Regions from separate parts of the Cytobacillus sp. C11.1 genome, predicted to be linked through region 1. Evidence: a T-box and tRNA genes for the amino acid it is inferred to sense, from the RefSeq annotation. Region 1 holds a T-box; the other regions hold tRNA genes.

Region 1 (9,890 bases):
AGAGAGCTTAAAGAAAAACTGAAAAAACTTCGATCACAGGAGGTGACTGATTGATGGAAAAGATCAATGAAACACTTAGGCGCCTTGCGGGCAATGAAGGCTTCCAAAAAAGGTATGAAATGATGCGTAATCAAACGCTGAATCACCCGGAGGTAAAGGCTTTTTTGAGGGACCATAAGGATGAAGTGACATCTGAAATGGTTGAAAAAAGCCTGATCAAGTTATTTGAATATACACAGCAAAGCAAGGAGTGCAATAAATGCCCCAGTCTTGAAGGCTGCATCAATTTTATGCAGGGCTATCACCCTGAACTTGTTATTCAAATGGGTATTATTGATTTGAAGTACGATAAATGCCCCCGCAAGGTTATGTATGATGAGAAGCGGAAAAATGAAAAGCTTATCCAGAGTCTGTATGTCCCAACTGATATTCTGCATGCCACGTTTGACTCGGTCTATGATGATGACGATCGTATCATGGCAGTAGATAAAGCTGCTTCATTCGTAATGGACTATCAGCCAGGATCTAAGAAAAAGGGGATTTATTTTTACGGTAAGTTCGGTGTCGGTAAATCCTATTTGCTTGGAGCAATTGCCAATGAGCTGGCAAGTAAAAAGGTTTCCTCTATGATTGTGTATGTCCCTGAGCTGTTCAGGGAATTAAAGAACTCAATTGGAGACCATACTTTAAATAGCAAGATTGAAACAATTAAAAAAGCGCCGGTTTTAATGTTTGATGATATTGGTGCCGAAACGATGTCAAGCTGGACAAGGGACGAAATTTTAGGTCCAATTCTCCAGTTCCGCATGCAGGAAAGCCTTCCTACCTTTTTCACCTCTAACTTCGATTTCCAAGGGCTGGAGCATCATCTATCCTACAGCCAGCGCGGTGAAGAAGAAAAGATGAAGGCCAGAAGGATTATGGAGCGGATCAAATACCTTGCAGATCCTGTCCTTGTGGAAGGCCCTAACAGAAGAGTTTAACAAAGAAAGCTGCCGTGAAATGTCCGGCAGCTTCTTCTGTATGCTATTTTTCCTTGTATTAAATTGTTAAAAGAACAAACCTGACTTCTAATTTGGCCAGGTTCTCCATATACATAGAACAGAGATTTGTATAAAGGGGGGATTTGGTTGATCGAAATCATTTTCCAAAGCAGTACAGATGCAATGAATTTTCATGAGCATCTTCATGAACGGCTGCTGTATTCTAACCAAACCGATAAAAAAACTCTTCAATTTGAAGGTCAACATATAGTTAAAATCCTTATTGAAAATAATCTAAAAGATTTGGAGTCTGTAAAAGAAGTATTTTACCAGTTTATCGTCAACAGGAAGCAGGATGATTGGTTTAGAAGAATCCTGATGGAAAACTATTATTATGAAGATGAGTGTGAACAGCAGCAAATTCTTGAAATTATCCGCTCCATTTTGGAAGGAAACCGTGAGGATCTAGCTGCATTTGTAAGCGATGTGGATGTTAAGGAAAGTTTGAAAAGTGCAATCGATCAGCTGTTTCAGAATAATATATCGTTTTCTTTTGATTCCTTTGTAAAGTTTCGGATGCGTCCGCTTATGGATCAAATGGCCAAATATGTGGAAGTATCCATCGATGAGTATAAAATGGAGCAGGAATACCAAATGTTTATTCAAACATTAAGAGATTTTTTATCAGGCAGGCAGGCAAAGCTGGATACAATCCATGTACTTATGGATGAGGGCATTCATTTTTATGATGAGCAATTTTATGAAATAAAGCGGGGAGAGCTTCTAAGAATGATTGACCGGAAACTTTTATCCAATCATCCGGTATATGTGGACTCCGTAACGATTGCGCCACTTCTCTCCATTGCACCATCGTGCATTTATCTATATTCTGATGACTATGAACAGCCATTGGTCAGAACGATCCGCAATATATTCGAAGAAAGACTTGTACTGGATTCTATTTCAGGCTTTTACGAAAATAAAAGAATCTATCCTTTCGCAGCTGATGAAAAAATGTAAGATATACCCTTGATTTTCCTGAAATAACAAACTATAATAACGTACATATTATGTTATTCAAGCAAAAGTTGCGATGAGGATAAGGGTATTCTTATACGGTTCAAAGAGAGGGAAGGCAAGGCTGAAACCTTCCTAACACGATTCGAATGCTTACCGCCTCTGAACTCCAGCCAGGAAATGGGCTGGCGGTAAAAGACCGTTATCTTACTACAGAGTCATTTTTCGTATTGGAAAGTGAGAAGTAGGGTGGAACCACGTGTTAATAATAACTCGTCCCTTTTTTAGGGGCGGGTTTTTTTGTTTTTGGCTGAGTTTCAGGTTATTAACATGGCCATCTATAACAGGTTGAAACGCAGGAACTCTGAATTCAGATATCTTGCGCTAACATAAAAAGGAGGAAATATCATGTCTGAAGTTGTTAAAGTTTCGTTTCCAGATGGTGCTGTAAAGGAGTTTCCAAAGGGAACGACAACAGAAGATATCGCAGCTTCGATCAGCCCTGGCCTGAAGAAAAAAGCGATTGCCGGTAAGCTGGATGGAGAAATGTATGATCTTCGGCGTCCAATTGAAAAGGATGGGGCTATTGAAATTGTTACAGCTGACAGCAGCGACGCGCTGGAGGTTCTGCGTCATAGTACTGCCCACTTGATGGCGCAGGCGATAAAGCGTTTATATAAAAATGTAAAGCTAGGTGTCGGACCAGTTATTGAAGGCGGGTTTTATTATGACATAGACCTGGAAGAATCCCTGTCGCCGGAGGACCTTCCTGTAATTGAAAAAGAAATGAAAAAAATCATTAATGAAAATATTGATATCATCCGCAAAGAAGTCAGCCGTAATGAAGCTGTCGAGATGTATAAGGAAATTGGTGATGAATATAAGCTTGAACTGATTGAAGCCATTCCAGAAGATGAAACAGTAACAATCTATGAGCAGGGTGAGTTTTTTGACCTATGCCGAGGCGTTCACGTTCCGTCAACAGGAAAGCTGAAAGAGTTTAAATTATTAAGCATTGCCGGTGCATACTGGAGAGGCAACAGTGATAATAAAATGCTTCAGCGTATTTATGGAACAGCCTTTTTCAAAAAAGAAGACCTGGCTGAACATTTACGTTTGCTCGAGGAAGCAAAAGAGCGTGATCACCGTAAAATCGGCAAAGAGCTTAACCTGTTCATGAACTCTCAAAAGGTTGGCCAAGGTTTGCCTTTATGGCTGCCGAAAGGGGCAACAATCCGCCGCAACATCGAACGCTATATTGTTGATAAGGAAGAAAGATTAGGTTATAACCATGTGTACACTCCAATCATGGGAAGTGTAGATCTTTATAAAACTTCCGGACACTGGGACCATTATCAGGAGGACATGTTCCCTGTGATGGAAATGGATAATGAACAGCTGGTTCTACGTCCGATGAATTGCCCGCATCACATGATGATTTACAAAAACGGCATTCACAGCTACCGAGAGCTGCCTATCCGCATTGCAGAACTTGGAACAATGCACCGCTATGAAATGTCAGGAGCCCTATCAGGACTTCAGCGCGTGCGAGGTATGACTCTCAATGATGCGCACATCTTTGTACGTCCTGACCAGATTAAGGAAGAATTCAAGCGTGTTGTTCATTTGACCCTAGAGGTATATAAGGACTTCGATATTAGTGATTATTCATTCCGTCTATCCTACAGGGATCCTCAAGATACTGAGAAATATTTCGATGACGATGAAATGTGGGAAAAGGCACAGGCAATGCTGAAAGAAGCCATGGATGAAATTGGCCTGGATTACTTTGAGGCAGAAGGCGAAGCAGCTTTTTACGGCCCGAAATTGGATGTTCAGGTTAAAACTGCCCTTGGCAAAGATGAGACATTATCGACTGTCCAGCTTGACTTCTTATTGCCTGAACGTTTCGACTTAACATATGTAGGAGAAGATGGAAAGCCTCATCGCCCTGTAGTTATCCACCGCGGTGTTGTATCCACAATGGAACGATTTGTGGCATTCCTGATTGAAGAATACAAAGGAGCATTTCCAACATGGCTAGCGCCTGTTCAAGTTCAGGTCATTCCGGTGTCTCCTGATGTGCATTTTGATTATGCAAAACAAGTACAGGAGCAGCTTCAGGCAGAAGGCTTCCGCGTTGAGCTTGACGACCGCAATGAAAAAATCGGCTATAAGATCCGTGAAGCGCAAATGCAAAAAACTCCTTACATGCTTGTAGTCGGAGACAATGAAGTAACTGAAAAAGCTGTCAATGTCCGCAAGTATGGAGAGCAAAAATCAGAAACAGTTCCATTTGAAGATTTCATCTCAGCTTTAAAAGCTGAAGTTAAACGCTAATATAGGTATGAAAGGGCTGCGCAGTCTGCAGCCCTTTTCTATTTTAAACTCTGTTAACGATTCGTTGATAGATGGTGATTTTCGTTGATATAATGGAAAATTCGTTGATATATGGGCGGTTTTCGTTGATATATATAAATTCGTTTATATATTTTAAATCTTGAAAAAAACTGGGACTTATTTCTTTTTAAAAGAAATTAGCAAAACCATATTGCAAAAAGAGATATATTTTGTTATGCTTTTCTTCGTTGTGATAAAAGTTATTCGTTTGACACGAAATCATACTTTGTGATATAGTATCTAAGGTAATTGAATACAGTTTGAGGAAAAGAAGAAGCACCCGCTTCTCACCTGATTGACGCAAAGTGCAGTTGGCAGGTTTTACGTGAACATTTTCTGTTTATATACGTAAGTGTGGGTGTTTTCATCCGCACTTTTTTATTTGGTTAAAAACAGTTCTGTTTCCCTCTGTGGAAGAGAAATGTTGCATAACTTGCGATTCAGCTTTGGTCCGGTGCAGTTGGCAGCTTATGAAGCTGTCAATCTCCAGCAGGCGCTTGCGCTTTTCTTGACCCAAACGTTGTGTTCGCATTAAACCTTGGAGGTGTCTAGCTATTAGCAAAGATATGTTGTTAAACGAGGGCATTCGCGCCCGCGAAGTCCGTCTTATTGACCAAAACGGCGAGCAGTTAGGAATTAAATCAAAATTCGACGCACTTGAAATTGCTTCTCGTGCAAATCTTGATCTTGTTCTGGTTGCACCGAATGCGAAACCTCCTGTAGCCCGTATCATGGACTACGGAAAGTTCAAGTTCGAGCAGCAGAAGAAAGAGAAAGAAGCTCGCAAAAACCAGAAGATTATCAGTATTAAAGAGGTTCGCCTTAGTCCGACTATTGAAGAACATGACTTTAATACTAAGCTTCGCAATGCTATTAAATTCCTTGAAAAAGGCGATAAAGTAAAAGCATCGATCCGATTCAAAGGACGTGCCATTACGCATAAGGAAATTGGCCAGCGTGTTCTAGTCCGCTTTGCGGAAGCTTGCAATGAAGTTGCAGCAGTGGAATCACATCCGAAAATGGATGGCCGAAGCATGTTTATGGTCTTAGCACCGAAAAACGACAAGTAAGAGGAGGAATTCCCCATGCCAAAAATGAAAACTCACCGCGGCGCTGCTAAGCGTTTCAAAAGAACAGGTTCTGGTAAACTGAAGCGTTCTCATGCTTACAGAAGCCATATGTTCGCTAACAAATCTCAAAAACAAAAGCGTAAGCTTCGCAAAGGAACTCTTGTTTCTTCAGGCGATTACAAGCGCATCCGTAACTTACTAGTAAATCTTAAGTAATATCTCGAAATTAGGAGGGAAATAATATGCCACGTGTAAAAGGCGGTACAGTTACTCGCAAACGTCGTAAAAAAGTTCTTAAATTAGCTAAAGGTTATTTCGGTTCAAAACATACATTATACAAAGTTGCTAACCAGCAGGTTATGAAATCCCTAATGTATGCATACCGCGACCGTCGCCAGAAAAAGCGCGACTTCCGCAAACTTTGGGTTACTCGCATCAACGCAGCAGCTCGCATGAACGGTCTTTCTTACAGCCGTTTAATGCACGGTTTAAAGCTTGCTGGCATCGAAGTTAACCGCAAAATGCTTGCTGAATTAGCAATCGCTGACGAAAAAGCATTTGCTGAATTAGCATCAGTTGCAAAGCAGCAGCTTAGCAAATAATATATAATTCACCAGCCATTCTCTAAACGGGAGTGGCTTTTTTATTTCTTAGCACTGTTAAATGGGGGTGTTGATTTCCGCTCCAGGCACTCAGCGAACGCGGGGCGGGCGGTGAGCCTCCTCGGTGCAAGCGCCTGTGGGGTCTCACCTATCCCACTCCTCCCGCAGGACTTTGAATAAGCATCCTTGAATACTCACCGCACGAAGGAAATGCGATAGCATTTTTGAGGATCGAGCTCCTTCCACTCCAATCACCTCAGTGAAAAACTAATAGTAAGCTTTAACAGAGCTATATTTTTAAGAGCATAGCAATCCTTCATAAGAACATTGCTATTTACATATAGACAAAATGCCCCACTTCTCTTAAGCTCATTACAGGCGTAATACATACAAAGGAGATCATGCATGATTAAATTAATTGTTCTCATTTATCTGATTATGAATATTGCCGGTTTTTTCTTAATGAAGCTGGATAAAGAAAAGGCGAAAAAAAATCAGTACAGGATCAGTGAAAAGAATCTGTGGCTTTTGGCTTTCTTTAGCGGTGCTGCAGGGATGACATTTGGAATGAACAAATTTAGGCATAAAACAAAGCATCTGCAATTTAAATTTGGATTGCCTGCTCTAGCTTTGCTGGAAGCTGGATTAATTCTGTACCTTACCATTCAATTGTCATAAGCAGGCATGGCCCTCCATAAGCTTTAGTGAACACCCAGAATGACAGCAGGGAGAAGGTGGATGCATGAATGATCATTTGTCGCTGTTGTTTGTGATCGTGGAGACTGCTGGAATTCTTGCTCCCATTGCTTTTATTTTTTTTCATATTATACGGCAGGTTTTATTTATTCCCGTCCCGCTTGTTTGCGTGTCAGGGGGGGTTCTGTTTGGAAGCTTTTTTGGCTCTGTATTCTCGATTATCGGATTAATGATGAGCAGCATTCTCTTTTATTTTATGATCAGCAAAATGCCAAGAACGCACGAAAAGCTTTCATTATTAAAAAAAAGATGGTTCGGCGAGTACCGGAATCTGACTGTCGGGCAGGTAACTGTCTTAAGGCTTATTCCGTTTATTCACTATCATTTGCTTAACTTTTGCCTGATGGAGAGAAACAAGAATTTTAATGAGTATGTGAAAAATTCCTGGGTCAGCAATTTGCCCCTTGCAATCTTTTATACCGTGTTTGGGGAGTTTATCAGCCGGTTTACTCCATCCATGATTCTGTTAATCTTGTTTTCTCTTGCTATTTTAGTTTTTGTGTTAAGGGAAAAAGTAACCGTTATAAAATGGAAGGAATTCTTTAAAGCAGCATGAAAAAAACGTTCGGGTGGCCCGAACGTTTTTTTACATATGATCTTTGAAAAGCTCGCCTGGGGAATTGGTTTTATGCATAAACTCTTTAACGGGGCTTTTCCAGTCAATCTTAGCATTCGGATAGGCCTCAGTGATTTTTCGTTCAATAAAAATAAAATCTTCCCGAACCATCCCTTTAAGGGCAGCAATACTGCGCGGCCAGATAAAAATGGAAACAACTTCAAAAGCATTGTCCGTAGTGCCAAGATATTTTTCGCCTTCAAATAAAACACCTTTATACGTAATCAGGAAGTTTTTCCGGACATTTTCCTGGTCATCCCAAAAATAATAACGTTTTTGTTCGTGGGCAAGTTCAAGTTTTCGCTTCGAATTCAGAAGATATTTTACCGCAGTGTAGAGGAGAAAAAGGATAAGTGCGAACAGCAGCATGCGCAGGAGCCACATATTAACAGCCCTCCAATAATATTTTCTTTACTTTACGGTTGAAGTTAAAAAAGGTTTCAACTTTAGAGCGATTTGTTATAATCTTTTTGACTTTACAAATCATAAAGTATTATTTAAGCAGCTTATCTTTAATAAGGAAATAGGATGGTGGAGAATGAAATATCGGCAATTATTTCAAATGCAAAAGGCATTGGACAGTCATATAGAAACAAATCATCAATTGCAGGATGAAGATTTATTCGAACGTAAAGTACTTGCATTGCTTGTTGAGCTGGGGGAGCTGGCAAACGAAACTAGGTGCTTTAAGTTTTGGAGCCACAAGCCTTCTTCCCCTCAGGAAACAGTATTGGAAGAGTTTGTGGACGGTATACATTTCATTTTATCTCTTGGCATTGAGTGCGGATTTGACCAGGAAGAAGATTATGGCATCACTTTAGATAAAGAAGAGTCTGTGGCTGGTCAATTTTTATCGGTTTATGATGGAATCGGCAAATTTCGGACAAGCCCTTCACTTAACCGTTACAAACAGCTTTTTTCAGCCTATTTAAATCTTGGAGAAATGCTGGGATTCACTCCTTCAGACATTGAAAAGGCGTATATAGACAAAAATGAAGTGAATTATAAAAGGCAGGCGGAAGGATACTAAAAGCCAGGATATGCTCAATGTTGATTTTGGCATTGAGTTGAGTGAAAACCTACGGGTAAGTTTAAGGAGAGTTATAAAACTAATGTCCGTCTTGAGCCGGATTAGGTTTCCGTCTGATAATTCTTTATATTGAATTGCAGGTTCGGTATAATAGGGATGAATACATATTAAGGGAGTCGAAATGATGGCTAAATTAGATGAAACTTTAACAATGCTTAAGGAATTAACAGATGCCAAAGGGATTCCGGGCAATGAGCGCGAACCGCGCGAGGTAATGAAAAAGTACATAACAGCATTTGCTGATGAAGTGACAACTGACGGACTGGGAAGCTTAATTGCTAAAAAGACCGGTAAAGAAGACGGCCCTAAAATTATGGTAGCCGGCCACCTCGATGAAGTTGGCTTTATGGTAACAAGCATTGATGATAAAGGGTTTATCCGCTTCCAGACGGTTGGTGGCTGGTGGTCCCAGGTTATGCTTGCACAGCGTGTAACGATCGTAACTTCCAAGGGAGATGTAACGGGTGTAATTGGATCAAAGCCTCCTCATATTCTATCTCCGGAAGCACGCAAAAAGCCTGTTGAAATTAAAGACATGTTTATTGATATCGGCGCTTCCAGCCGTGAAGAAGTAAAAGAGTGGGGAGTTAAACCAGGTGATATGGTGGTTCCATATTTCGAATTCACGGTAATGAACAATGAGAAAATGCTTTTGGCAAAAGCGTGGGATAACCGTATTGGCTGTGCGATTGCTATCGATGTATTAAAACAATTGAAAGAGGCTGACCATCCAAACCTTGTTTACGGTGTAGGAACTGTGCAAGAAGAGGTTGGACTCCGCGGTGCCCGCACTTCTGCACAAAAAATTGAGCCGGATATCGCATTCGGTGTTGATGTTGGTATTGCAGGTGACACTCCGGGCATTTCCGAAAAAGAAGCAATGAGCAAAATGGGCAAAGGACCGCAAATCATTCTTTATGATGCATCCATGGTTTCACACAAAGGCTTGCGGGATCTTGTTACAGATACGGCAGATGAACTAAATATACCTTATCAATTTGATTCAATAGCTGGCGGCGGAACAGATTCAGGAGCCATCCATGTTACGCATAACGGCGTTCCTTCCCTTTCTATCACGATTGCAACACGCTATATCCATTCACACGCAGCAATGCTGCATCGCGATGACTACGAAAATGCTGTAAAGCTTATCGCTGAAGTGATTAAGCGCCTTGATCGTGAAACTGTTGATAAAATTACTTTTGAATAATTGTGCAAAAAGGAAAACTCCGGTCCATCCCGGAGTTTTTTATTGGAAAAACTGATAATTGGAAATAAGAGTGAAAATCTTCAAATATTAAAGGGTTGCAAATATAGTAACTTAAACTAAATCAGCCGTTTTAGTAGGTGAAAATT
Region 2 (9,890 bases), 1.2 Mb from region 1:
GCATAAGGGAATTAATGAGTTCCCTTATGCATATTCTTCTGTTTATTCTTTTAAACCCATTTCAGTCTCTACAACAGCTGCAATACGTTCTACATATGATGCGCAAAGTTCTCCTGTTGGCGCTTCAGCCATTACTCGTACAAGCGGCTCTGTACCAGAAGGACGGACAAGAATCCTGCCGTTTCCGTTCATTTCTTCTTCCACCTGGGCAATGATTTCTTTCACTTTTTCATTATCTGTTACATGATGCTTGTCTGTTACACGGATGTTCACAAGCTTTTGCGGGAACTTCTGCATTTCTCTCGCGAGTTCAGATAATGGTTTCTTGGTTACTTTCATGATGTTAACAAGCTGAAGGCCTGTCAGCAATCCATCCCCAGTTGTAATGTAGTCCAGGAAAATAATATGCCCTGACTGTTCTCCGCCAAGGTTGTAGCCGTTCTTCTTCATTTCTTCCACAACATAGCGGTCTCCTACAGCAGTCTGAACACTTTTGACACCGTTAGCTTCCAGCCCCTTATAGAAGCCAAGGTTGCTCATCACAGTAGATACCACTGTGTTTTGCTTAAGTCTTCCTTGCTCTTTCATGTATTTTCCGCAGATATACATGATCTGGTCACCATCTACAATATCGCCATTTTCATCAATTGCAATCAAACGGTCGCCGTCTCCATCAAAAGCCAGACCTACATCTGCTTCTTTTTCCTTAACAAATGCAGCAAGCGCTTCTGGATGTGTAGATCCAACCCCTGCATTAATATTTAATCCGTTAGGAGAAGCTCCCATCATCGATAAATCTGCATCGAGGTCAGCAAATAAATGCGTAGCAAGCGGTGACGTTGCCCCGTGTGCACAATCCAAAGCAATATGTATGCCTGAGAAATCCTCGTCTACGGTCTGCTTTAAATATTGAAGGTATTTCTGTCCGCCTTCAAAATAGTCATTAACCTGTCCGAGATTTCCCCCGACTGGTCTTGGCAGCTGATCTTCCGCCATATCCATTAATTCCTCAATCTCTGCTTCCTGATCATCTGAAAGCTTGAATCCGTCTGGACCAAAGAATTTAATTCCATTATCTTCAACCGGGTTATGGGATGCAGATATCATAACCCCAGCTTCAGCACCTAGCGCTTTTGTTAAATATGCAACTCCCGGAGTGGAAATAACACCGAGGCGCATCACTTCTGCGCCAATTGATAATAGTCCTGCTACAAGTGCTCCTTCCAGCATATGACCGGATATACGGGTGTCACGACCGATTAATACCTTTGGGCGGTCATGGTCTTTCGTTAATACGTACCCTCCGAAACGGCCCAGTTTAAAAGCCAGTTCCGGTGTTAATTCACTATTTGCAACTCCGCGTACTCCATCTGTACCGAAATATTTACCCATTTTCGTAATCGCTCCTTCTTACTATTAAAAATACTATATAATTAAGCCTCTTCTTTTTGCGTGATAGATATTACCGCTTTTCCTGCTGCAGGCTTTGCATCTACCTCAGCAGGCGCGTCGACATTTATATTGACTTCATGGTCCCCTTCTCCAAGGCCGGCCAAATCGAGATAAACACTAAGATCGCTGGCACTCAGCTCCTGAACCACATTGTTTTTTCCAGAAACCGTTATACTTGTCCTTCCGGAAGCTGGATTTTTAAGGACAGCCTCGAACTCTTCGGATAACCCAACTAAATTGATAGGGAGGTTTGAGAATGTTTTCATTTCCTCTGTTGTCTGTCCTTGTGTTTGTTCTGCCGGTTCTTCCGCAGTTTCCTCTTTTTCTGCATCTTCCGTTACACTTACATCTACATTAGCCTTTACCGTTTTTGGATCAGCCCCTGAAATGCCATCGGGAATGATAACCGGGACAGTAAGCACAGTATCTTCTTGTATCCGGCTCACATCCACTTCCACTCTTACACTTTCTGTCTCATTCAGAACATCTTCACGACCGGTAATCACAGCCTCATTTACATCAAGTTCAACAGAATTAATAGTAACGCCATTTTGCGGATTCCCTTTGCGGACGATTGTAATAGGAACCGTTTTGCTTAACTGCTGGACTGGTACGGTTACCCGAATCACTTGAGGTTCCACAATGACATCAAGTTTGTTCATCTCACGGTCCAGCACCCTTACCGTTGCTTCCTCTGTTATTGTCTCTGTAATAGGCCCTTTTAAATCTAAGGTGGCTTTTACAAAGCTGATTCGTTCAATAACCTCTTTTGATCCGGTAACTTTGACTGTATTGGGTTCTGCCGCCGCTGCTTCGGATGTATACCCTTCGCCAAGCAAGCTTTTATTAAATTCTGCTTCCACTCTAAACTCCTGTGTCACTTTCTCATGTATGGTGACATTTGCATATTGTGGATCAATTGTAACTTTTAACTTGTCGGAGATATCCCTGATTTTTATTTCAACTCTTTCGTTTCCTACTTCTGCATCCGATAAATCCACATAGACTTCAAAGTTTCTTTGCGTTTTAGCCGGCTGCAGGTGGCTTTTTGGACCTGTGATAGTCAAATCGACTGTTTCCGGAATACCTGTCACCACCAGATTTTCGGTATCATAATAACTTTTCACCGGTACATCTGCAATGACCTCGGAGTCCTTTTCACCAGGAACATTTACATCCTTTAATTCTTTGTCTGCATCGTATACAGAATCAAATAGAAAGAGGGCCAATATCAAGGCAACTACTTTCATAAACCAGCGGGTATCGACAAGTTTATCAATGAACTTATCCATTCTTTTTCCCCCTCCAGTTCCAACGACCTGAAGAAGTCTGCTTTATTTTATATTGAGCCAGCAATTCATTCGAAAGCATGTCTTTAAAAGCATCCGATTTTAAATCACGGTGCAGCTCACCATTCTTTGTTAAAGATACACTTCCCGTTTCCTCAGAAACAACAATTGTAATGCTGTCGGTTACTTCACTTATACCTAAAGCCGCCCTATGTCTGGTGCCAAGCTCTTTTGAGATAAAGGGGCTCTCCGACAGCGGCAAGTAACAGGCTGCAGCAGCAACACAATTTTTTTGAATGATGACAGCTCCATCATGCAGCGGGGTGTTCGGAATAAATATATTAATGAGAAGCTCCGATGAGATTTTCGAATCAAGCTGTATGCCCGTTTCAATATAATCCCCCATCCCAGTTTCCCGTTCAACCGAAATAAGTGCGCCAATTCGGCGTTTAGCCATGTAATCTACCGCCTTGGCAATAGATTCCACCAGTTTCTCCTGGTCTTCCTCCTCCTGATTTCCGCTCCTCGAGAAGAATCGCCCTCTTCCCAATTGTTCCAGCGCTCTCCTCAACTCCGGCTGGAAAATAATAATAACGGCAAGAAATCCCCAAAGAAGCACTTGTTCCATCATCCATCCTAACGTTTGCAGGTGGAACTTGTCGCTTGCCACTTTAACAAGGATAATGACAAATATACCTTTTAGCAATTGGACAGCCTTCGTTCCTTTGACAATCATTATGAGTTTATAGATGACGTACCAAACAAGGAGAATGTCTATTGTATTAGCCAACAATTTCAAAATAGAGAAATCTGCAAACGACATTGTCCTTCCTCCAAATATATATTTCAAAAGCTATAAGCTTTACGTTCAAGCTATGGTATGTTCCTTTATATATGTAACTTTCATATTATATCATATTTAAACCTAATTCCAATTTTGCGGCCACGCAAACAGCTGGAAAATTTATTGCGCTGATATTAAGAATCCCTGCTCTAGAGCAGGGATTCTTTTATTAGCTATTTTTATTTCTCTGATTCATCATTGTCAAAGACACTAACAATATCCTTTGATGCCTTTTTAATGTGGTACCAAATCCATTCAAAAATGGCGTTAACTTCTTCTATTTCTCCCGTTACTTTTCCTGCAGAAGCCATATACTGCTCCCCATTAATGACAGTAACATTTCCTTCTACTTGACCTTGAATTTCCAAAGTTCCATTTTTTACAACAACATCACCTTTAACAATTTCCCCTTCTGGAACAATAACCTTATCATTTTGCACAACCAGATTTGGCTGTTTGGAAACTGATAACTGGTGGTCCTGATCCCAAGAAGAGACAAGGCTGCCCATCATTAATACAAGAAATAGGGAAGCTGCGGTTAAAAGCGGATGCTGCCTGAACCAGCGCTGTACACCGACCTTGCGTTTTTCCTTTGGCAGTTTCGCCATCACTTTAGCTGTAAAATTTTCTGGTGCCTGTATATGTGAAGTGCTTTGTACTAAAGCTATCGTTTTTTTCAACTCGTGAAAATGATTTTGGCACTCTTCACAGGTTTGAAGATGTACCCTTAATTCCTTTTCATGTTCGGCTGAGATCTCTTCATCTAAATACTCATGCATATAAAGAATAATTTCTGCTGGACATTTCAAAGTTCTCACCCTCTTTACTAAACATATCGTAATTGATTTCTAAGCGCTTCCCGGCCCCGGTGAATCCGGGTTTTAACCGTCCCCAAAGGAAGATCCAGCGTTTCACTGATCTCATTTAACGATAACTCTTCAATATACTTCAGTACAATAACTGATCGGTACTTTTCAGGCAGCTTGGATATCTCCCTTTGAATCGTCTCCTGCAGCTCCAAGCTTTCCACATCGTCTTCAGGCAGCCTGGCATCCGAGGCAATTTGAGAATACATATTAAGCCCATCCGTGCCCGCAACTTCTGCATCCAGGTAATAATCCGGCTTCTTTTTCCTTATCCTGTCTATACAGAGATTAGTGGCAATCCGATATAGCCACGTAGAAAACTTCAATTCAATATTAAAGCTGCTGATATTCACATATGCCCTTAAAAATGCTTCCTGCGCAATATCTTCGGCTTCATGCCTGTTACCCAGCATTCTGAAACAAATTTGAAACACCTTATCTTTATATATTTCAACTACTTCAGCATAAGCATCCTGGTCGCCTTTTAATACTTGCTTGATCCTTTTCTTTACGACTGTCTCCATTTTTTTACCTCCGCTCCACTGCGGCTAATCGATATTACGAATCGATAGCGGAAAAGGTTTCATTTTTTTATAAAAAACATTCATTTTCTATATTAACAAATATTTACTTCTTCTGGTTTAAAAAAATTTTATCAGGGGTATAAAAGTACTAAAATTATGGAAAAGGGTTGGTTACGGTGTTTGTAGATGACTTATTAAGAGATATTGAGGATTGCCGGTCGGAAATGGTACAGTTAGCAGCAGTTACTTCATTTACTAACCATCGGGTAGTAGAAACTAGCATTAAGCTCGATCGACTTCTAAATAAATACTATATACTTACATCAAAAAAATGAGCAGAACTCATAGCGGTTCTGCTCATCTTTTTTGCTGCTCTTAAAGAAGCTTCTCTCCAAACAATGAACCCATAAGTGCTACTGCTACAGTAGCCGTTTTATTTTTATCATCCAGAATTGGATTTACTTCCACAAATTCTGCCGATGTAATAATTTGAGCCTCCGCGAGCATTTCCATTGCCAAGTGGCTCTCACGGTAGCTGATTCCGCCAATTACCGGTGTTCCAACCCCTGGTGCATCATGCGGATCCAGCCCATCAAGATCCAGTGACAGGTGGACGCCATCCGTATTGCGATCTTTTAAATATGTAATAGACTCTTCCATGACCTTTGTCATACCGAGACGATCAATTTCATGCATTGTGTAAACTTTTATGCCCTTTTCTTTAATAAGTTCTCTTTCACCTTCATCCAAAGATCTCGCACCGATAATAACAATGTTCTCCGGCTTTACCTTTGGGCCATATCCGCCGACATTCGTTAATAGCGTATGACCGATTCCAAGGCTGACTGCAAGAGGCATCCCATGAATATTTCCGGATGGCGAGGTTTCCGCTGTATTTAAATCACCATGGGCATCATACCAGATAACCCCTAGATTCTTGTAATGCTTGGATACACCAGCTAATGTTCCAATGGCAATGCTGTGGTCACCGCCAAGCACCAATGGAAATGATCCCGCCTCTATAGCCTTATCTACTTCTTCGGACAACTTTTCTGTCTTTTCTGCTATTAAATCCAAGTTTCTAAGATTGGATTCCGGATCTACCTGTACTTCCGGTCTTCCAATTGCAATATCACCCTGGTCATGGATTTCTTCAAATAAACTCTTTAATCGCTCATTCACGCCAGCGTATCGAATCGCACTTGGCCCCATATCCACACCGCGTCGCATCTGACCCAAATCCATAGGCATTCCAATTATCGATAATTTCTGTCTTTTCATAATCTGTGTCCTCCCTTTCCCTTCATACTATTATTTTAACCGCTTTCAAACACATGACTCAACTCGACAAAATCGTGTATATATATGCGGTTAACAAGGAAAGAGAAAAAGTATTTGGGAGAGCATTTTATATTGCTCCTCACTCCGTTTGTACAGTTCAATAGTGAACATTGCGAACAAATCAGAGAAACAAGCTAATAAACCATGAAATTTAACGAACGAACTGCTGAAAATTACAAATAATACACTGAAAATCGAGAATAAACTATGACAGCAGGCTAGATTCTTTCAGAACAATGGATAATCCCCTTTTAAAATCCAGCAATTCTTTCTTAAATTTTCACTTATGAATCACTTTTCTAATTTATGTATCACTTTCAGCTGTTTATGCGTCACTTTTTAAACATATGAACCACTTTGACTGATTTACGTGCCACTTTTGGATTTTTTGCGCCACTTCCCGCTGCTAATGAGTTCTAGCTGCTTGATCTAGTAAGCCTATCGAGTAGTTATATATCAAAGTTATAAAAACAAAAAATCCTTAAGCCAAGTAGGCTTAAGGATTTACTATATGTATGATGGTGGAGCCTAGCGGGATCGAACCGCTGACCTCCTGCGTGCAAAGCAGGCGCTCTCCCAGCTGAGCTAAGGCCCCATTCTTGGAGCGGAAGACGGGATTCGAACCCGCGACCCCCACCTTGGCAAGGTGATGTTCTACCACTGAACTACTTCCGCAAACAATTTTATTCAAAAATATGACCTTCAGGAATCGATTCCCAAGGTCTATGTTATTGCTAAAGATGAGCCATGAAGGACTCGAACCTTCGACCCTCTGATTAAAAGTCAGATGCTCTACCGACTGAGCTAATGGCTCGGAAATAAATTGTTGCCTAAACTGAGATTGCAGAGGTGCTCCAAAACCCTTCGGTTTTTGTCGCAGATTGCTACAGCCTGCTATTCGCTGAAGTTTTGCTTCGATGTTGCAAACTTTCTCAATCCTCTACCGACTGAGCTAATGGCTCATAAAAATGGCTGGGCTAGCAGGATTCGAACCTGCGAGTGACGGAGTCAAAGTCCGGTGCCTTACCGCTTGGCTATAGCCCAATAATTAACAAAATAAAAAGGACATTCATAGCTTGTCCAGTTTTTGCTGTTTTTATTAAAAATAAATGGTGGAGGGGGGCAGATTCGAACTGCCGAACCCGAAGGAGCGGATTTACAGTCCGCCGCGTTTAGCCACTTCGCTACCCCTCCGAATGGTAAAAGGTGCTTCGATCCTTATAACTGCTCAAAATCCCTTCGGGATTTTTCGCATGCTTCCGCTGAAGTTAATCAAGGAAGTTAGAAGCATGGTGCCGGCGAGAGGACTTGAACCCCCAACCTACTGATTACAAGTCAGTTGCTCTACCAATTGAGCTACACCGGCAAGTTAAATGGTGGAGGATGACGGGATCGAACCGCCGACCCTCTGCTTGTAAGGCAGATGCTCTCCCAGCTGAGCTAATCCTCCAAAATGGTGACCCCTACGGGATTCGAACCCGTGTTACCGCCGTGAAAGGGCGGTGTCTTAACCGCTTGACCAAGGGGCCTGATAAATCTAGTTGTTTTTTCTAAAAGAGCTTCCAACCGGGCTCGAACCGGTGACCTCTTCCTTACCATGGAAGTGCTCTACCTGCTGAGCTATGGAAGCAACAGCTCATAAGTCCCAATAAGGTCTTTATGAAAATGGCTCCGCAGGCAGGATTCGAACCTGCGACCGTTCGGTTAACAGCCGAATGCTCTACCACTGAGCTACTGCGGAATAGTGGTATAATGAAACAGCCCGGCAGCGTCCTACTCTCACAGGGGGACAGCCCCCAACTACCATCGGCGCTGAGAAGCTTAACTTCCGTGTTCGGTATGGGAACGGGTGTGACCTTCTCGCTATCGCCACCAGACTATTTTTCAAAGACAAGTATTATTATACCGTCTTTTTATGATTTTTCAAGAGGAAATTTTAAATTTTCGTTCCCTCAAAACTAGATAATGAATGAAGAAGAATTGCCGAGTTTCACCAATAACTTGGTTAAGTCCTCGATCGATTAGTATCAGTCAGCTCCACATGTCGCCACGCTTCCACCTCTGACCTATCAACCTGATCATCTTTCAGGGATCTTACTAGCTTGACGCTATGGGAAATCTCATCTCGAGGGGGGCTTCATGCTTAGATGCTTTCAGCACTTATCCCTTCCGCACATAGCTACCCAGCGATGCCTTTGGCAAGACAACTGGTACACCAGCGGTGCGTCCATCCCGGTCCTCTCGTACTAAGGACAGCTCCTCTCAAATTTCCTGCGCCCACGACGGATAGGGACCGAACTGTCTCACGACGTTCTGAACCCAGCTCGCGTACCGCTTTAATGGGCGAACAGCCCAACCCTTGGGACCGACTACAGCCCCAGGATGCGATGAGCCGACATCGAGGTGCCAAACCTCCCCGTCGATGTGGACTCTTGGGGGAGATAAGCCTGTTATCCCCGGGGTAGCTTTTATCCGTTGAGCGATGGCCCTTCCATGCGGAACCACCGGATCACTAAGCCCGACTTTCGTCCCTGCTCGACTTGTAGGTCTCGCAGTCAAGCTCCCTTGTGCCTTTACACTCTGCGAATGATTTCCAACCATTCTGAGGGAACCTTTGGGCGCCTCCGTTACTTTTTAGGAGGCGACCGCCCCAGTCAAACTGCCCACCTGACACTGTCTCCCGCCCCGATAAGGGGCGCGGGTTAGAATTTCAATACAGCCAGGGTAGTATCCCACCGACGCCTCCACCGAAGCTGGCGCTCCGGTTTCTACGGCTCCTACCTATCCTGTACAAGCTGTACCAAAATTCAATATCAGGCTACAGTAAAGCTCCACGGGGTCTTTCCGTCCTGTCGCGGGTAACCTGCATCTTCACAGGTACTATAATTTCACCGAGTCTCTCGTTGAGACAGTGCCCAGATCGTTACGCCTTTCGTGCGGGTCGGAACTTACCCGACAAGGAATTTCGCTACCTTAGGACCGTTATAGTTACGGCCGCCGTTTACTGGGGCTTCGATTCAAAGCTTCGCTTGCGCTAACCTCTCCTCTTAACCTTCCAGCACCGGGCAGGCGTCAGCCCCTATACTTCGCCTTGCGGCTTCGCAGAGACCTGTGTTTTTGCTAAACAGTCGCCTGGGCCTATTCACTGCGGCTCATCAGGGCTATTCACCCTAATGAGCACCCCTTCTCCCGAAGTTACGGGGTCATTTTGCCGAGTTCCTTAACGAGAGTTCTCTCGCTCACCTTAGGATTCTCTCCTCGCCTACCTGTGTCGGTTTGCGGTACGGGCACCTTTTCCCTCGCTAGAGGCTTTTCTTGGCAGTGTGGAATCAGGAACTTCGGTACTAAATTTCCCTCGCCGTCACAGCTCAGCCTGTATGGTAACGGGATTTGCCTCGTTACCGGCCTAACTGCTTGGACGCGCATATCCAACAGCGCGCTTACCCTATCCTCCTGCGTCCCCCCATTGCTCAAACGGTAAAGAGGTGGTACAGGAATATCAACCTGTTGTCCATCGCCTACGCTTTTCAGCCTCGGCTTAGGTCCCGACTAACCCTGAGCGGACGAGCCTTCC
Region 3 (9,890 bases), 200 kb from region 1:
GGAATCGAGCCATATTTCATCGCAATCATCTGTCCCAATCCACAAGGCTCAAATTGAGAAGGCATTAAGAATAAATCAGAACCTGCATAAATTTTGTGTGCAAGTCCCTCATCAAACCCAATATACGCTTTGCACTTAGCAGGGTAACTGGCTTCCATTTCCCTAAAAAACTGCTCAAACTCAGGATCCCCTGTTCCAAGAACCAAAACTTGAACATCCTCCTGCATTAGATCATGGAATACACATTTAACAAGATCTAGGCCCTTTTGCTTTGTCAGCCTTGTAACCATGGCAATCAAAGGGATATCTTCTTTCACAGGCAGGCAGAATTTTTCCTGCAAATGCTTTTTATTTGCTTTCTTAGCCTCTAATTTCTCAAGGGAATATTTTTTATAAATAAAAGGATCTTTGCCAGGATGATAAAATTCATCATCAATGCCATTTAAAATTCCTTCGAGATCTGAGGATCTCCGCTTAAGCAAATCATGCAGCTTTTCACCGTAATACTCTGTTTGAATCTCATCCTTATACGTTGGGCTCACTGTTGTGATTTTATCAGCAGCAACGATTCCGCCCTTCATAAAATTGATATTGCCGAAGAACTCAAGCTTGTCGGGGTGAAAGTGGCTATAGTCCAATCCTAATAAATCCCCTAAAGCCCCCTGCGGCATAATTCCCTGAAACTGCAGATTATGGATGGTAAATACCGTCCGGATGAATTCATAGCCTTTTTTCGCACGGTATTCAACCCGCAGCAGAAAAGGAACCATTCCTGTATGCCAGTCATGGCTGTGAATGACGTCCGGATAGAAATCGATATGATCAAGGGCATCGAGTACAGCCCGATTAAAATACGCAAATCTCTCCCCATCATCAAAATAGCCATATAAATTTTCTCGATTAAAATAATACTCATTGTCAATAAAATAAAATGTTATTCCCTGATATTCCAGCTCTTCAATTCCGCAATACTGGTTTCTCCATCCCACTTGTACTGTAAACTCGCATTTTTTCGACATTTTCTCTTTAAAATCCTCTGAAATGGACCCATATTTGGGAAGGATCACCCGGACATCGGTGCCCTGCTTAGCCAACTCCTTTGGGAGGGAACCAGCTACATCTGCAAGTCCGCCGGATTTAACAAATGGAACACATTCAGAAACAGCAAACAATACTTTCACGAGTTCATCAGCGCTCCTTGTATGGTACCTTTCCGGATAACTAGAGGCATATTACGTGTCCCCTCTATCTTGGCACCGGATTCTACCTTAACATCTTTATCTAAAATAACTGAGTCTAAAACACAGTTTTCACCGATTTGTGATTTTTGCATAATAATGCAATTTTTCACTACCGAGCCCTTGCCGATTTTGACGCCTCTGGAAATGATGCTGTTTTCGACCACACCTTCAATCATGCATCCATTTGCGATCATGGAATTATGAGCGCTGGCCCCTTTTATATAACGGGTTGGCGGTTCATCCTTTACTTTCGTATAAACCGGCTGGCTGCGCTTAAAGATTGTTTTCCAGGCTTGAGGCTCCAAAAGGCCCATACTTGCAGCAAAATAAGTATCGATTGAATCAATCATAACGGCCAGGCCGGTATATTCATAATTGCATATTGTATAGGAATGGTGGATATCTGTAACAACATCGCTCATGCAAGTGTACCCAGTTTCATTTCTCGTTTCTATTAAATTGATAAGCAATGAAGTTTTAACCAGATACATTTCAAGCGAGCGTCCATCCTGGCGGGCAACTGTAATGTCGCACCCTGTATTCATATGCCTTTCCAGAACCGGCCTAAAATCCATATTAAAAACGGTAAAGCAATTGGATATCAAAGCATACTCTTGCTTGCTTCGGTAAAAATAATCCAAGTTGGCGGCAAAATGATTAAATGAACCAATTCCCTTGCTCGGGCTATCCAGGAGCGGGGACGGAAAAAAGAATAGGCCATCCCTTTTCCTGTTTAGATCCCAGTTCTTTCCTGAACCTAGATGATCCATTAAAGATCGGTATTGATACTTTGGAAAGATGGCGACACTTTCTATGTCCGAATTCACCATATTGGATAAGACAAAATCAATTAGCCTGTAACGGCCGGCAAAGGGAACAGCTGCGAGCGACCTGTGCACTGTCAATTCCTCTAATTCTTCATGGTAGGTTGTTGCGTCTATCACACCAAGCATTCTATTCTTCATGAAATTCCCTCCCGAAAAGTTGGTCAAGAAGCCGTTTCCGGCATCCAGGCATATATCTATTAGTTAAGAACAAATTCCCTGTATCATTTCCTGAGTAATTAAGATAATTTCATCTGTATCTTCCGATGCACTGATCACAAACCCATCAGGTACCTTCATTCCGCTTGGCACAATCGCCTTTTCAATGTAGACATTCTCGCCTATTACTGCATCAGGCATGATTACCGATTCCCGGATGACAGATCCTTTCCCAACCAGCACTCCCTGGAACAGTACTGATTTTTCAACTTCCCCTTCAATGGTACAGCCTTCATTAATCAGTGATTCCGCTACCTCAGCTTCAGGTGAAATATATTGTGGCGGATGATTTGGATTAACAGAATAAATTCTCCAGTCATGATCGAAAAGATTCAACTCGCATTCATCATCCAGCAAATCCATATTTGCTTCCCACAGGCTTTTAACTGTTCCAACGTCCTTCCAGTATCCATTGAATGGATAAGCAAACAGCTTTTTATTTTCGTCAAGCATAAGAGGAATAATATCTTTGCCAAAGTCATGGCTTGATTCAGGATTCCGGTCGTCCATTTCCAAATATTCCTTTAAAACAGACCAATTAAAGATATATATTCCCATTGATGCCAGATTATTTTTAGGAAAAGCTGGTTTCTCATCAAATTCAGCGACCCTCATATCTTCACTCGTGTTCATGATGCCGAACCTGCTTGCCTCCGGCCAAGGCACTTCTATGACCGAAATCGTTGCATCCGCGCCTTTTTCAATATGGTATTCCAGCATCAGTTCGTAATTCATTTTATAAATGTGGTCACCTGATAAAATGAGGACATATTCAGGATCATATTGCTTCAGATAGTTTAGGTTCTGATAAATAGCGCTTGCTGTTCCTGTATACCACTTGACTTCCGAGGATTCACTGTAAGGCGGCAGCACAGTCACCCCGCCATTTTTCCTATCCAGATCCCATGCACTTCCAATGCCAATATAAGAATTTAGCACAAGCGGCTGATATTGGGTTAGAACACCTACTGTATCAATGCCGGAATTCGTACAGTTGCTTAATGTAAAATCAATAATCCGATACTTTCCTCCAAACGGGACAGCCGGCTTTGCAAGACTCTTCGTCAGCGAACTAAGCCTGCTCCCTTTCCCCCTGCTAATAGCATGGCTACGCACTTTTTCTTTCCCATTTCCCTTCCTCTCCTTCCGATGTTTTACTGGACGCAAAATTGAAATGCCAAATGGCGGAATAGACATTTTCATGCTGAATGGTTTCCCATGAAACTCTTTTTCCTCTGTCTTAAGCACTTTTTTATTAATACAATTGGAGCCTCCATAGCTTTCACTGTCACTATTGAAGATTTCCCGGTATGAACCTTCATTTGGAACACCAACACGGTAATCTTGATATAAAGCAGGTGTAAAATTGCAGACAATGACCAGGAAGTCATCCTCTTTTGCCCCTTTTCTGATAAAAGAAAAGATGGATTGGCTTGAATTATTAACATCAATCCATTCAAAACCATCTTGCAGATGATCCAGCTCATATAGCGGCTTGGAGCGTTTATAAACCTTTATCAGCTCTTTCACATAGTCATTTGCTTTTTTATGCATCTCATAATCGAGCAAGTGCCAATCAAGCTGTTCTTTATCCTTCCATTCAGAGAACTGTCCAAGTTCGCTGCCCATAAAAAGAAGCTTCTTTCCAGGATGTGCAATCATATAGCCAAGAAGCAGCCTTAACTGGGCAAATTTCTCCCAGTAATTACCCGGCATTTTATCGAGCAGCGATTTTTTTCCATGAACAACTTCATCATGGGAAAGCGGAAGAACAAAGTTCTCCGTAAAAGCGTACAAAAGGGAAAACGTCATTTTCCCATGAACGGCGGAGCGCTTATCAGGCGCTGTTTCCATATATGTAAGCACGTCATTCATCCAGCCCATATTCCACTTGTAATGAAAGCCTAGCCCGCCATAATGGACCGGTGAAGTCACCTGTGGCCAATCTGTTGAATCTTCTGCCATCATTAAAAACGAGGGATCATATTGAGAGACAACTTTATTTAAGTTCTGCAGAAAACGGACACCAAATGGATTCTCCTTTTCTCCGTTCCGGTTTGGCCAATAAATGATATTTGCAACCGCATCAACCCGGAAGCCATCAATATGATAGTTTTCCATCCAAAAAACAGCATTGGAGATGAGAAAGCTTTGCACTTCATTTTTGCCAAGATCAAAATTGGCTGTTCCCCAAACACGATTCTCTCTGTCTCCTTCAGTTTCGTACTCATACAAATAGGTTCCGTCAAACTGATAAAGGCCATGGGCATCCTTGCAAAAATGCCCTGGAACCCAGTCCAGTATCACAGCAATCCCATGCTGGTGGCACTGGTCAACAAAATACATAAGTTCATGCGGAGTCCCATATCTGCTTGTTGCCGAATAATAGCCCGTTCCCTGATAGCCCCAGGAGGCGTCGAGCGGATGCTCAATGACAGGAAGCAGTTCAATATGGGTAAAGCCATGCTCCACTGCATAAGGAATCAGTTCATCTGCAAGCTCCTTGTAAGAAAGCAGGCTGCCATCTTCTTTCTTTTTCCAGGACCCCAAATGCACCTCATAAATAACAGCAGGCTCTGAATAAATCTTCTTCTTCTCCTTTTTCTGCATCCATTTGCTATCATTCCATTGATAGCCTTCCAATGAAGACACAATAGAAGCCGTATTGGGTCTGACCTCTGAATGGAAGCTGTACGGATCTGACTTTAGTAAAACCATTCCTTCCTTTGTTTTAATTTCATACTTATACAAGGCACCCTGCATGTCTTCATCCAGCTGAATAAACCAAACACCTTCATTATTCACTCTATGTAAGGTATAGCCTTCTCCATTCCAATCATTGAAATCACCGACTAATCTGACAATTTCAGCATTCGGTGCCCAAACACAAAAACGGGTAAAAACTCTTCCATCTTCCTCAACTACATGCGCACCAAATAACTGATGACTCTCAAAAAATGTTCCTTCATGGAACAAATGCAGCTGATAATCGGTTGGAAACAAAGTATCCACTAGCATCCTTCTCCCCACCCAGTCTCAAATTCTTATGACTTTCCTTTTATATTCGTGCAAGGAAGAAAAAATCCTTGTAAAAGTTTTTTTAATTTTATGACAGTAACATTCAAAATGCGCTAAAAACCGGAACGTTTTTACTTTATTCAGCAGCCTTCGACATAATCTGGAACAAACTTAGACAAAATAACACAAACTATGCAAGCAATAAATGAAGGGAGAATAATATTTTGAGTAATAAAGAAGAAGAATTTTTATTAAACGAGGCAAATAAAGACCAAGTGAAGATTCCACTATTTGAAGCACCTGATGGAAAAATCCTGGCCACAGGAGATATGTTCAGAGGACCATACACAGGGGTTTCTTCGGAAATTGATTTGAATAATCCAGGGAATAAGCTGAGTGAGAAGGAAGAGAAGTTTGATTAGGAGGTAAAGCCCACTTTTAAACAATGGGAGTGTTAACCTTGCTGTTGAGCTCTGCTCCAATACACAGGTGCTAAAATAAGCATAAAGCTTTAACACAGACAAAAGAAAAAGGACAACAAAAAAGCTGCCAACATCATGTTGACAGCTTTTTTGTATGACCCCTACGGGATTCGAACCCGTGTTACCGCCGTGAAAGGGCGGTGTCTTAACCGCTTGACCAAGGGGCCAATATATGGCGGAGAAGGAGGGATTTGAACCCTCGCGCCGGTTGCCCGACCTACACCCTTAGCAGGGGCGCCTCTTCAGCCACTTGAGTACTTCCCCATATATGGCTCCGCAGGTAGGATTCGAACCTACGACCGTTCGGTTAACAGCCGAATGCTCTACCACTGAGCTACTGCGGAACAATCAAAATGGTGGGCCTAAATGGACTCGAACCATCGACCTCACGCTTATCAGGCGTGCGCTCTAACCAGCTGAGCTATAGGCCCATTTTGGAGCGGGTGAAGGGAATCGAACCCTCATCATCAGCTTGGAAGGCTGAGGTTTTACCACTAAACTACACCCGCATTAGGTTGTATAAAAGGTGGCTCAGGACGGAATCGAACCGCCGACACAAGGATTTTCAGTCCTTTGCTCTACCGACTGAGCTACTGAGCCATATAAAATTAGTAATCCTAAAGCTTGAAACATGTGCTCCAAAGCACTGTGTTCTTTGTTGCAGATTTTAAAAGCATGCCATTCAGGGATGTTAATGCTTCGCAGCTGCATTCTTTTAAAATCCTCTACCGACTGAGCTACTGAGCCATATTATAAAAATGGCGGTCCGGACGGGACTCGAACCCGCGACCTCCTGCGTGACAGGCAGGCATTCTAACCAACTGAACTACCGGACCAGATTGCGGGGGCAGGATTTGAACCTGCGACCTTCGGGTTATGAGCCCGACGAGCTACCGGACTGCTCCACCCCGCGGTAATAGTATTAAAATAATGGAGGAGGAAAGGGGATTCGAACCCCTGCGCGGTTTGACCCGCCTGTCGGTTTTCAAGACCGATCCCTTCAGCCGGACTTGGGTATTCCTCCGTATATAAGTGAAAATGGTGGACCTTGTAGGACTCGAACCTACGACCGGACGGTTATGAGCCGTCTGCTCTAACCAGCTGAGCTAAAGGTCCAGCTTCGTTTATAAAAATGGTAGCGGCGGAGGGGATCGAACCCCCGACCTCACGGGTATGAACCGTACGCTCTAGCCAGCTGAGCTACACCGCCAAAATGATATGATATTATATTTATGGTGGAGCCTAGCGGGATCGAACCGCTGACCTCCTGCGTGCAAAGCAGGCGCTCTCCCAGCTGAGCTAAGGCCCCATTTAGTATCTAGTGGTCGGGAAGACAGGATTCGAACCTGCGACCCCTTGGTCCCAAACCAAGTGCTCTACCAAGCTGAGCTACTCCCCGTTTTATGGCGCGCCCGAGAGGAGTCGAACCCCTAACCTTTTGATCCGTAGTCAAACGCTCTATCCAATTGAGCTACGGGCGCGTTTTTAAAATTCAACTGGTGCCGAGGACCGGAATCGAACCGGTACGGTAGTCACCTACCGCAGGATTTTAAGTCCTGTGCGTCTGCCAGTTCCGCCACCCCGGCAATTAAATGGAGCGGAAGACGGGATTCGAACCCGCGACCCCCACCTTGGCAAGGTGATGTTCTACCACTGAACTACTTCCGCAAAAATAAATGGTGCGGGTGAAGGGACTCGAACCCCCACGCCTTGCGGCGCCAGATCCTAAGTCTGGTGCGTCTGCCAATTCCGCCACACCCGCATATTTAAATGGTGAGCCATGAAGGACTCGAACCTTCGACCCTCTGATTAAAAGTCAGATGCTCTACCGACTGAGCTAATGGCTCATAAAAATCTCAAAGAGATTGAAGAGAAAATGGTGCCGGCGAGAGGACTTGAACCCCCAACCTACTGATTACAAGTCAGTTGCTCTACCAATTGAGCTACACCGGCAGCTTGTACATTTAAATTCAATGGTGGAGGATGACGGGATCGAACCGCCGACCCTCTGCTTGTAAGGCAGATGCTCTCCCAGCTGAGCTAATCCTCCATTATTAAAGCCCGGCAGCGTCCTACTCTCACAGGGGGACAGCCCCCAACTACCATCGGCGCTGAGAAGCTTAACTTCCGTGTTCGGTATGGGAACGGGTGTGACCTTCTCGCTATCGCCACCAGACTATTTTTCAAAGACAAGGTTTATTATACCGTCTTTTTAAGATTTTTCAAGAGGAAATTTAATATTTTTCATTCCCTCAAAACTAGATAATGCATGAAGAAGTGTTACCGAGTATTCACCAATAACTTGGTTAAGTCCTCGATCGATTAGTATCAGTCAGCTCCACATGTCGCCACGCTTCCACCTCTGACCTATCAACCTGATCATCTTTCAGGGATCTTACTAGCTTGACGCTATGGGAAATCTCATCTCGAGGGGGGCTTCATGCTTAGATGCTTTCAGCACTTATCCCTTCCGCACATAGCTACCCAGCGATGCCTTTGGCAAGACAACTGGTACACCAGCGGTGCGTCCATCCCGGTCCTCTCGTACTAAGGACAGCTCCTCTCAAATTTCCTGCGCCCACGACGGATAGGGACCGAACTGTCTCACGACGTTCTGAACCCAGCTCGCGTACCGCTTTAATGGGCGAACAGCCCAACCCTTGGGACCGACTACAGCCCCAGGATGCGATGAGCCGACATCGAGGTGCCAAACCTCCCCGTCGATGTGGACTCTTGGGGGAGATAAGCCTGTTATCCCCGGGGTAGCTTTTATCCGTTGAGCGATGGCCCTTCCATGCGGAACCACCGGATCACTAAGCCCGACTTTCGTCCCTGCTCGACTTGTAGGTCTCGCAGTCAAGCTCCCTTGTGCCTTTACACTCTGCGAATGATTTCCAACCATTCTGAGGGAACCTTTGGGCGCCTCCGTTACTTTTTAGGAGGCGACCGCCCCAGTCAAACTGCCCACCTGACACTGTCTCCCGCCCCGATAAGGGGCGCGGGTTAGAATTTCAATACAGCCAGGGTAGTATCCCACCGACGCCTCCACCGAAGCTGGCGCTCCGGTTTCTACGGCTCCTACCTATCCTGTACAAGCTGTACCAAAATTCAATATCAGGCTACAGTAAAGCTCCACGGGGTCTTTCCGTCCTGTCGCGGGTAACCTGCATCTTCACAGGTACTATAATTTCACCGAGTCTCTCGTTGAGACAGTGCCCAGATCGTTACGCCTTTCGTGCGGGTCGGAACTTACCCGACAAGGAATTTCGCTACCTTAGGACCGTTATAGTTACGGCCGCCGTTTACTGGGGCTTCGATTCAAAGCTTCGCTTGCGCTAACCTCTCCTCTTAACCTTCCAGCACCGGGCAGGCGTCAGCCCCTATACTTCGCCTTGCGGCTTCGCAGAGACCTGTGTTTTTGCTAAACAGTCGCCTGGGCCTATTCACTGCGGCTCATCAGGGCTATTCACCCTAATGAGCACCCCTTCTCCCGAAGTTACGGGGTCATTTTGCCGAGTTCCTTAACGAGAGTTCTCTCGCTCACCTTAGGATTCTCTCCTCGCCTACCTGTGTCGGTTTGCGGTACGGGCACCTTTTCCCTCGCTAGAGGCTTTTCTTGGCAGTGTGGAATCAGGAACTTCGGTACTAAATTTCCCTCGCCGTCACAGCTCAGCCTGTGTGGTAACGGGATTTGCCTCGTTACCGGCCTAACTGCTTGGACGCGCATATCCAACAGCGCGCTTACCCTATCCTCCTGCGTCCCCCCATTGCTCAAACGGTAAAGAGGTGGTACAGGAATATCAACCTGTTGTCCATCGCCTACGCTTTTCAGCCTCGGCTTAGGTCCCGACTAACCCTGAGCGGACGAGCCTTCCTCAGGAAACCTTAGGCATTCGGTGGATGGGATTCTCACCCATCTTTCGCTACTCATACCGGCATTCTCACTTCTAAGCGCTCCACCAGTCCTTGCGGTCTAGCTTCAACGCCCTTAGAACGCTCTCCTACCACGGACATCGCAGATGTCCATCCACAGCTTCGGTGATACGTTTAGCCCCGGTACATTTTCGGCGCGGAGTCACTCGACCAGTGAGCTATTACGCACTCTT

The links. The T-box of region 1 lies ahead of thrS (threonine--tRNA ligase). A T-box ahead of a tRNA ligase gene usually reads a tRNA of that ligase, here a tRNA-Thr.
Region 2: it encodes a tRNA-Thr, which carries the amino acid that the T-box ahead of thrS (threonine--tRNA ligase) is inferred to sense. The anticodon was not compared.
Region 3: it encodes a tRNA-Thr, which carries the amino acid that the T-box ahead of thrS (threonine--tRNA ligase) is inferred to sense. The anticodon was not compared.

What each region holds. Positions count from the first base shown of each region.
Region 1 covers NZ_CM176935.1:1,967,100-1,976,989, forward strand. The annotation lists gene AC3ZVC_RS09715 (replication initiation and membrane attachment family protein) at 1-54, shown strand, start outside; gene dnaI (primosomal protein DnaI) at 54-983, shown strand; gene ytxC (putative sporulation protein YtxC) at 1,131-2,003, shown strand; T-box leader at 2,065-2,284, shown strand; gene thrS (threonine--tRNA ligase) at 2,409-4,340, shown strand; ribosomal protein L20 leader region at 4,663-4,786, shown strand; gene infC (translation initiation factor IF-3) at 4,967-5,470, shown strand; gene rpmI (50S ribosomal protein L35) at 5,486-5,686, shown strand; gene rplT (50S ribosomal protein L20) at 5,713-6,072, shown strand; gene AC3ZVC_RS09750 (DUF1294 domain-containing protein) at 6,478-6,750, shown strand; gene AC3ZVC_RS09755 (TVP38/TMEM64 family protein) at 6,815-7,384, shown strand; gene AC3ZVC_RS09760 (sigma-w pathway protein ysdB) at 7,415-7,828, opposite strand; gene AC3ZVC_RS09765 (dUTP diphosphatase) at 7,983-8,474, shown strand; gene AC3ZVC_RS09770 (M42 family metallopeptidase) at 8,659-9,744, shown strand.
Region 2 covers NZ_CM176935.1:718,358-728,247, forward strand. The annotation lists gene glmM (phosphoglucosamine mutase) at 43-1,392, opposite strand; gene AC3ZVC_RS03615 (CdaR family protein) at 1,434-2,744, opposite strand; gene cdaA (diadenylate cyclase CdaA) at 2,737-3,564, opposite strand; gene AC3ZVC_RS03625 (zf-HC2 domain-containing protein) at 3,765-4,394, opposite strand; gene sigW (RNA polymerase sigma factor SigW) at 4,412-4,975, opposite strand; gene AC3ZVC_RS03635 (Spo0E family sporulation regulatory protein-aspartic acid phosphatase) at 5,152-5,310, shown strand; gene rocF (arginase) at 5,351-6,256, opposite strand; tRNA gene AC3ZVC_RS03645 (tRNA-Ala) at 6,836-6,911, opposite strand; tRNA gene AC3ZVC_RS03650 (tRNA-Gly) at 6,917-6,991, opposite strand; tRNA gene AC3ZVC_RS03655 (tRNA-Lys) at 7,058-7,130, opposite strand; tRNA gene AC3ZVC_RS03660 (tRNA-Gln) at 7,286-7,360, opposite strand; tRNA gene AC3ZVC_RS03665 (tRNA-Tyr) at 7,427-7,510, opposite strand; tRNA gene AC3ZVC_RS03670 (tRNA-Thr) at 7,607-7,682, opposite strand; tRNA gene AC3ZVC_RS03675 (tRNA-Val) at 7,691-7,766, opposite strand; tRNA gene AC3ZVC_RS03680 (tRNA-Glu) at 7,771-7,845, opposite strand; tRNA gene AC3ZVC_RS03685 (tRNA-Thr) at 7,874-7,946, opposite strand; tRNA gene AC3ZVC_RS03690 (tRNA-Asn) at 7,983-8,057, opposite strand; rRNA gene rrf (5S ribosomal RNA) at 8,077-8,193, opposite strand; rRNA gene AC3ZVC_RS03700 (23S ribosomal RNA) at 8,318-9,890, opposite strand, start outside.
Region 3 covers NZ_CM176935.1:1,770,554-1,780,443, reverse strand. The annotation lists gene glgA (glycogen synthase GlgA) at 1-1,181, opposite strand, end outside; gene AC3ZVC_RS08865 (GlgC family sugar phosphate nucleotidyltransferase) at 1,178-2,206, opposite strand; gene glgB (1,4-alpha-glucan branching enzyme) at 2,270-5,302, opposite strand; gene AC3ZVC_RS08855 (hypothetical protein) at 5,527-5,724, shown strand; tRNA gene AC3ZVC_RS08850 (tRNA-Glu) at 5,880-5,951, opposite strand; tRNA gene AC3ZVC_RS08845 (tRNA-Ser) at 5,958-6,048, opposite strand; tRNA gene AC3ZVC_RS08840 (tRNA-Asn) at 6,054-6,128, opposite strand; tRNA gene AC3ZVC_RS08835 (tRNA-Ile) at 6,139-6,215, opposite strand; tRNA gene AC3ZVC_RS08830 (tRNA-Gly) at 6,220-6,293, opposite strand; tRNA gene AC3ZVC_RS08825 (tRNA-Phe) at 6,312-6,384, opposite strand; tRNA gene AC3ZVC_RS08820 (tRNA-Asp) at 6,544-6,620, opposite strand; tRNA gene AC3ZVC_RS08815 (tRNA-Met) at 6,624-6,697, opposite strand; tRNA gene AC3ZVC_RS08810 (tRNA-Ser) at 6,716-6,808, opposite strand; tRNA gene AC3ZVC_RS08805 (tRNA-Ile) at 6,824-6,900, opposite strand; tRNA gene AC3ZVC_RS08800 (tRNA-Met) at 6,918-6,994, opposite strand; tRNA gene AC3ZVC_RS08795 (tRNA-Ala) at 7,018-7,093, opposite strand; tRNA gene AC3ZVC_RS08790 (tRNA-Pro) at 7,107-7,183, opposite strand; tRNA gene AC3ZVC_RS08785 (tRNA-Arg) at 7,189-7,265, opposite strand; tRNA gene AC3ZVC_RS08780 (tRNA-Leu) at 7,282-7,370, opposite strand; tRNA gene AC3ZVC_RS08775 (tRNA-Gly) at 7,378-7,452, opposite strand; tRNA gene AC3ZVC_RS08770 (tRNA-Leu) at 7,462-7,546, opposite strand; tRNA gene AC3ZVC_RS08765 (tRNA-Lys) at 7,556-7,631, opposite strand; tRNA gene AC3ZVC_RS08760 (tRNA-Thr) at 7,662-7,737, opposite strand; tRNA gene AC3ZVC_RS08755 (tRNA-Val) at 7,759-7,834, opposite strand; rRNA gene rrf (5S ribosomal RNA) at 7,844-7,960, opposite strand; rRNA gene AC3ZVC_RS08745 (23S ribosomal RNA) at 8,087-9,890, opposite strand, start outside.